2 regions of the Streptomyces sp. NPDC041122 genome follow, and region 2 is predicted to be linked to the other one. Evidence: predicted binding sites of a transcription regulator. Region 2 holds the regulator's gene; the other holds the start of a gene.
The links. Region 2 encodes HrcA, which represses chaperone genes, less so after heat shock. Its sites were predicted from a motif close to TTNGCACTCNGNNNNNCNGAGTGCNAA; they were not measured.
Positions count from the first base shown of each region.

Region 1: the regulator HrcA is predicted to act here: its motif matches at 979-1,005, upstream of groL (chaperonin GroEL).

Region 1 covers NZ_JBVIYQ010000013.1:151,302-154,707, forward strand. The annotation lists gene ACZ6B8_RS36780 (MoaD/ThiS family protein) at 1-192, shown strand, start outside; gene ACZ6B8_RS36785 (cold-shock protein) at 613-816, shown strand; gene groL (chaperonin GroEL) at 1,134-2,759, shown strand; gene ACZ6B8_RS36795 (esterase/lipase family protein) at 2,860-3,406, opposite strand, start outside.
Region 2 covers NZ_JBVIYQ010000001.1:462,458-465,863, forward strand. The annotation lists gene dnaJ (molecular chaperone DnaJ) at 1-1,001, opposite strand, end outside; gene hrcA (heat-inducible transcriptional repressor HrcA) at 1,002-2,018, opposite strand; gene ACZ6B8_RS02045 (MBL fold metallo-hydrolase) at 2,214-2,954, shown strand; gene ACZ6B8_RS02050 (DUF3097 domain-containing protein) at 2,990-3,406, shown strand, end outside.

The DNA.
Region 1 (3,406 bases), on a different contig from region 2:
GGTGAGGTCATCGCCGACCTGGAGAAGAACCACACCGGCATCGCCGCCCGCGTCCTGGACGACCAGGGCAAGCTGCGCCGGTTCGTGAACGTGTACGTCAACGACGACGACGTCCGGTTCGAGCAGGGCCTGGAGACCGCCACTCCCGACGGTGCGGGCGTCTCGATCATTCCGGCCGTCGCCGGCGGCTGATCGCTTTCCGCAAGAACCCTGCAGAAGTCGAATTGCCCTCTCCGGTGAGAAACGGAGGGGGCAATTCTGCATGGTTGAGCGCGGTACAGTTGGGAAGTGTGCTTCGCCGTTTGTGCCGAGCGCATATACGAAGTCGACCCGGAGTCGACAAGAAGCAGCCAATGCGCGCCGCCCATTTGAGCCCCATGTGGCTTTTGCCCGGCCCGACTTGCCCTGAATTCCGGCAAATTCTCCGCATATTACCGATCGCGCGTGCCCAGAATTCTCGTCCGATTGACCTGTTGCAGACGGCAGTTGGACAGATACATTCAGCGGCGGTCGACGCGTTCCGGCGCACACCCCCAATCAGTGGGGGGTGAGGTCTGACCCGGGTCCGCGAAGTGCGGTCCTGTGCAAGGGCCAGTAATAGGGGAGTTAGGCATGGCTCAGGGCACCGTCAAGTGGTTCAACGCGGAGAAGGGGTACGGCTTCATCGCGGTCGACGGTGGTGCGGATGTTTTCGTCCACTACAGCGCGATCCAGATGGACGGGTACCGCACCCTTGAAGAAGGTCAGCGAGTCGAATTCGAGATCTCGCAGGGCCAGAAGGGTCCGCAGGCGGACATGGTCAAGCTCGCCGTCTAGCTCGGCGCGATCGACCACCGAAGCAAGCATCGCGAGGGGCTCGTATCCCGTCAGGGGTACGGGCCCCTCGTGTGCGCGGGGTCCGCGCGCCGGGCGCCCGGACCTGTCCGAGATCCTCGAGAGGCGCTTGCACTCGCAGGGGTCGAGTGCTAATCATTGGGCTTAGCACTCTCCGAGTGAGAGTGACAGAACTTGGATCGGGTCGGTGAGGCCCGCAGGCCGGGTGGGGCAAGGAACCACAAGGGCTGCAGGCCGTCCGTCGCGGGCACCAGCACGGTCCGTTTGCTTTTCCACCCCGTCCGGGAGGACCACTTCACATGGCCAAGATCATCGCGTTCGACGAGGAGGCACGGCGCGGCCTCGAGCGCGGCATGAACCAGCTCGCCGACGCCGTCAAGGTGACCCTGGGCCCCAAGGGTCGCAACGTCGTCCTCGAGAAGAAGTGGGGCGCCCCCACGATCACCAACGATGGTGTCTCCATCGCCAAGGAGATCGAGCTCGAGGACCCGTACGAGAAGATCGGCGCCGAGCTGGTCAAGGAGGTCGCGAAGAAGACGGACGACGTCGCCGGTGACGGCACGACGACCGCGACCGTCCTGGCCCAGGCCCTGGTGCGCGAGGGTCTGCGCAACGTGGCCGCCGGTGCCAACCCGATGGCCCTCAAGCGCGGCATCGAGAAGGCCGTCGAGGCCGTCTCCGGCGCCCTGCTCGAGCAGGCCAAGGACGTGGAGACCAAGGAGCAGATCGCTTCGACCGCCTCCATCTCCGCCGCCGACACCCAGATCGGCGAGCTCATCGCCGAGGCGATGGACAAGGTCGGCAAGGAAGGCGTCATCACCGTCGAGGAGTCGCAGACCTTCGGTCTGGAGCTCGAGCTCACCGAGGGCATGCGCTTCGACAAGGGCTACATCTCGGCGTACTTCGCCACCGACATGGAGCGTATGGAGGCGTCGCTCGACGACCCGTACATCCTGATCGTCAACTCGAAGATCTCGAACGTGAAGGACCTCCTTCCGCTCCTCGAGAAGGTCATGCAGTCCGGCAAGCCGCTGCTGATCATCGCCGAGGACGTCGAGGGCGAGGCCCTGTCGACCCTGGTCGTCAACAAGATCCGTGGCACCTTCAAGTCCGTCGCCGTCAAGGCCCCGGGCTTCGGTGACCGCCGCAAGGCCATGCTCGGCGACATCGCCATCCTCACCGGTGGCACCGTCATCTCCGAGGAGGTCGGCCTCAAGCTGGAGAACGCCGGTCTCGACCTGCTCGGCCGCGCCCGCAAGGTCGTCATCACCAAGGACGAGACGACCATCGTCGACGGCTCCGGTGACAGCGACCAGGTCCAGGGCCGCGTCAACCAGATCCGCGCCGAGATCGAGAACAGCGACTCCGACTACGACCGCGAGAAGCTCCAGGAGCGCCTGGCGAAGCTCGCGGGCGGCGTGGCCGTCATCAAGGCCGGTGCCGCGACCGAGGTCGAGCTCAAGGAGCGCAAGCACCGCATCGAGGACGCCGTCCGCAACGCGAAGGCGGCCGTCGAAGAGGGCATCGTCGCCGGCGGTGGCGTGGCCCTGCTGCAGGCCGCCTCGGTCTTCGAGAAGCTGGACCTGCAGGGTGACGAGGCGACCGGCGCCAACGCCGTGAAGCTCGCCCTGGAGGCCCCGCTCAAGCAGATCGCCGTCAACGGTGGTCTCGAGGGTGGCGTCGTCGTCGAGAAGGTGCGCAACCTGACCGTCGGCCACGGCCTGAACGCCGCGACCGGTGAGTACGTCGACATGATCGCCGAGGGCATCCTCGACCCGGCGAAGGTGACGCGCTCTGCCCTGCAGAACGCCGCCTCCATCGCCGCGCTGTTCCTCACCACCGAGGCCGTCATCGCCGACAAGCCGGAGAAGGCGGGCGCCGCCCCGGCCGGCGGCGGCATGCCGGGCGGTGACATGGACTTCTGATCGGCTCCGGCTGATCACTGGTTCATCGCTTCACGCGAACCGAGGGCGGCACTCCTTCTCAGGAAGGGGTGCCGCCCTCGGGCGTTCGGCCGGGGCAGGACTACGGCAGGCGGTCCATGATCCAGGTGCAGAGCTCCTCGGTCACCAGGGTGTGGCCCTCGTTCCGCGAGGCGCAGAGGAACTCGTCCAGCTCGCTGTCCTCGTCGGCCGAGGCCGTGACCGGCCCGTACAGCTTCTCGTGGGTGTCGATGTCGCGCAGCGCGATGGCGCTGACCGTCGGCACGAAGCAGTGCTCGCGGATGTCCGCCTCGGAGCCGAGGCCGATGAGCGCGGGAATCTTGTTCAGCTCGTCGGCGAGGATGCCGAAGCCCTCCAGGGTGCCGCCGGGCGCGCCGTCCATCTCCGGCAGGCCGGAGGTGCGGACGCGGGGCTTGCGCAGGGTCACCACGCGCAACTGCGCGACGAGTTGGTCCTCGCCCGTGGACTGGGTGTGCAGGTGGGTGCCGGTGATGGCGAGGCCCGCGCCGTGGAAGGCCTTCTCGCCCGGCGCGATGCCGTTGCCCTCCCCGCTCCGTGACCCGTTGGCGACACCGATCTTCCGGGGCCGCGCGGGCCAGCCGCCGACGCGCTCCAGTTCGGCGAGGAAC
Region 2 (3,406 bases):
GGCGTGAGGACCTCGACGTGCACGATGAGGTCACCGCGACCGCCACCGCGCAGGTGCGTGATGCCGCGGCCGTGCAGCGGGACCGACTGACCGGACTGCGTGCCCGGCCGGATGTCGATCTCCTCCATGCCGTCGAGCGTCTTCAACGGCACCTTCGTGCCGAGCGCCGCCGCCGTCATCGGGATGGTCACCGTGCAGTGCAGATCGTCGCCGCGCCGCTGGAAGACCTCGTGCGGCAGCTCGTGGATCTCCACGTACAGGTCGCCGGCGGGGCCGCCGCCGGGGCCGACCTCGCCCTCGCCCGCGAGCTGGATCCGGGTGCCGTTGTCGACACCGGCCGGGATCTTCACGGTGAGCGTCCGCCGCGACCGGATGCGGCCGTCGCCGGCGCACTCGGGGCACGGGGTGGGCACGACCGTGCCGAAGCCCTGGCACTGCGGGCAGGGCCGCGAGGTCATGACCTGGCCGAGGAAGGACCGCGTGACCTGCGACACCTCACCGCGACCGCGGCACATGTCACACGTCTGGGCGGACGTCCCCGGCGCGGCACCCTCACCGCTGCAGGTCGTACAGACCACGGCCGTGTCGACCTGGATGTCCTTGGTGGTGCCGAAGGCCGCCTCGTCGAGGTCGATCTCCAGGCGGATCATGGCGTCCTGGCCGCGGCGCGTGCGCGAGCGCGGCCCGCGCTGCGACGCCGTACCGAAGAACGCGTCCATGATGTCCGAGAAGTTTCCGAAGCCACCGGCCCCGAAACCGCCCGCGCCACCGCCGCCGCCCGCCTGGGACAGCGGGTCGCCGCCGAGGTCGTAGACCTGCTTCTTCTGCGGGTCCGACAACACCTCGTACGCGGCGTTGATCTCCTTGAAGCGCTCCTGAGTCTTCGGGTCCGGATTCACGTCCGGGTGAAGCTCACGCGCCAGCCTGCGGAAGGCCTTCTTGATTTCGTCCTGGGAAGCGTCGCGGCGCACGCCGAGTACGGCGTAGTAGTCCGTGGCCACTTACGACTCCGCCAGGATCTGTCCGACGTAACGTGCCACTGCGCGTACTGCTCCCATCGTTCCCGGATAGTCCATGCGGGTCGGTCCGACCACGCCGAGTTTGGCGACTGCCTCGCTGCCCGAACCGTAGCCGACCGAGACCACGGACGTGGAGCTGAGTCCCTCATGGGCGTTCTCGTGACCGATCCGTACGGCCATACCCGAATCCTGTACCTCACCAAGCAACTTGAGGAGCACGACCTGCTCCTCCAGTGCCTCCAGCACGGGCCGGATGGTGAGGGGAAAGTCATGTCCGAAGCGGGTGAGATTGGCGGTTCCGCCGATCATCAACCGCTCCTCCGTCTCCTCCACGAGCGTTTCGAGGAGGGTGGCGAGGACCGTCGACACGGTGCCGCGGTCCTCGGTCTCGAAGGCCTCGGGCAGATCCTGCACGAGCTGCGGCACGTCCGTGAAGCGGCGGCCGGCGACCCGGCTGTTGAGCCGGGCCCGCAGATCCGCGAGCGCACTCTCGCCGAACGGCGCCGGGCAGTCGATCATCCGCTGCTCGACCCGGCCGGTGTCCGTGATCAGTACGAGCATCAGCCGCGCGGGCGCCAGCGAGAGCAACTCCACGTGCCGCACCGTCGACCGCGTGAGCGAGGGGTACTGCACCACGGCGACCTGCCGCGTCAGCTGCGCGAGCAGCCGCACCGTGCGTCCCACCACGTCGTCGAGGTCGACGGCGCCGTCGAGGAAGTTCTGGATGGCCCGCCGCTCGGGCGCGGTCATCGGCTTCACACCGGCGAGCTTGTCGACGAACAGTCGGTAGCCCTTGTCCGTCGGGATCCGCCCGGCGCTGGTGTGCGGCTGGGCGATGAACCCCTCCTCCTCCAGCGCCGCCATGTCGTTGCGGACGGTGGCCGGCGAGACCCCCAGACGGTGCCGCTCGGTGAGCGCCTTGGAGCCGACGGGCTCCTCCGTCCCGACATAGTCGTGGACGATGGCGCGCAGCACTTCGAGCCTGCGTTCATTGAGCATCGCGCACACCTCCAGCTGTCTGCGTCGTCCACGGTCCACGACGGGGCTCCGGTGTCCCCCGAGCCCCCGCCTGGCACTCCCCGCGGGTGAGTGCCAGCCTTCCAAAGGGTCAGTGTACGGGCGTGGGGTACGGCCCCGGCAAGGGCGGCCCCCTGGTGTCCTGCCGGAGACGGCCGGTGCGGATAGCGTCACCGTATGGACGTGAGGCCGGCATGGGAAGCGGCGGGCTGGGAAGAGCTGGCGCCGCGGGTGGGGCGGCGCCGTCTGCCCGTCTGGGACTGCACGGTGGGGCTGGTCGTCGGCGACGACGCGGCGCTCATGATCGAGGCGGGTTCGAGCCTGGCCGAGGGCGCGGCCCTGCGCACCGCTGCCCGCCGCGTCCTCGGCGGCACCCGCCGGGTGACCCATCTCGCACTCACCCACCCGCACTTCGACCACGTGCTCGGGGCCGCGGCCTTCGCGGGTGTGCAGGTGTACGGGGCGGTGGGCGTCGAGACGGTCCTCACCGAGCGGCGCGAGGAGCTGCGCGCGGACGCGGTGCGGCACGGTCTCGACGCGGAGGCGGCGGCCGAGGCGGCCGACCTCCTGGTCCGCCCGCACCACCTGGTGTGCGGGGAGTGGACGCTCGACCTGGGCGGCGCCCAGGTGCTGCTCGCGAACGTCGGTCCCGGGCACACCGCCCACGACCTGGCGGTCCTGGTGCCGGGCACCGACGGCGGGCGCGAGGTGGTCTTCTGCGGGGACCTCGTCGAGGAGTCGGGCGAACCGCAGGCGGGCCCGGACGCGGCGCCCCGGCACTGGCCGGCGGCGCTGGAGCGCCTCCTCGACCTCGGCGGCGAGGACGCGGTGTACGTGCCGGGGCACGGCGCCGCGGTGGATGCGGCTTTTGTCCGTGAGCAGCGCGACACGCTGGCGGGGCGCTTCGGCGTGTCGTGACCCGGACGGCCGCGACTCTTCCTATCGTCGGCAGAATGCGCCAGTACTCCGCCGATCTCACGCCGCCTTGGAAGAAGCCGAAGCCCGTACCGGAGGTGGCGGCGGACGCCGGCCTCGTGGTCGAGGAGCTGACCACCGGTTTCTGCGGGGCGGTGATCCGGTGCGAGAAGACGGCGCAGGGGCCGACGGTGACCCTGGAGGACCGCTTCGGCAAGCAGCGCGTCTTCCCCATGGAGCCGCGGGGGTTCCTCCTGGAGGGCCGCCCGGTGACGCTGGTCCGCCCGGCGGCGGGGTCGGCACCGGGTCCGGTACGTCCTTCCCGTACCGCCTCCGGGTCGGTGGCCGTGCCCGGGGCGCGGGCCCGGGTCGCCCGCGCGGGGCGCATCTACGTGGAGGGACGGCACGACGCGGAGCTCGTGGAACGGGTCTGGGGCGACGACCTGCGCATCGAG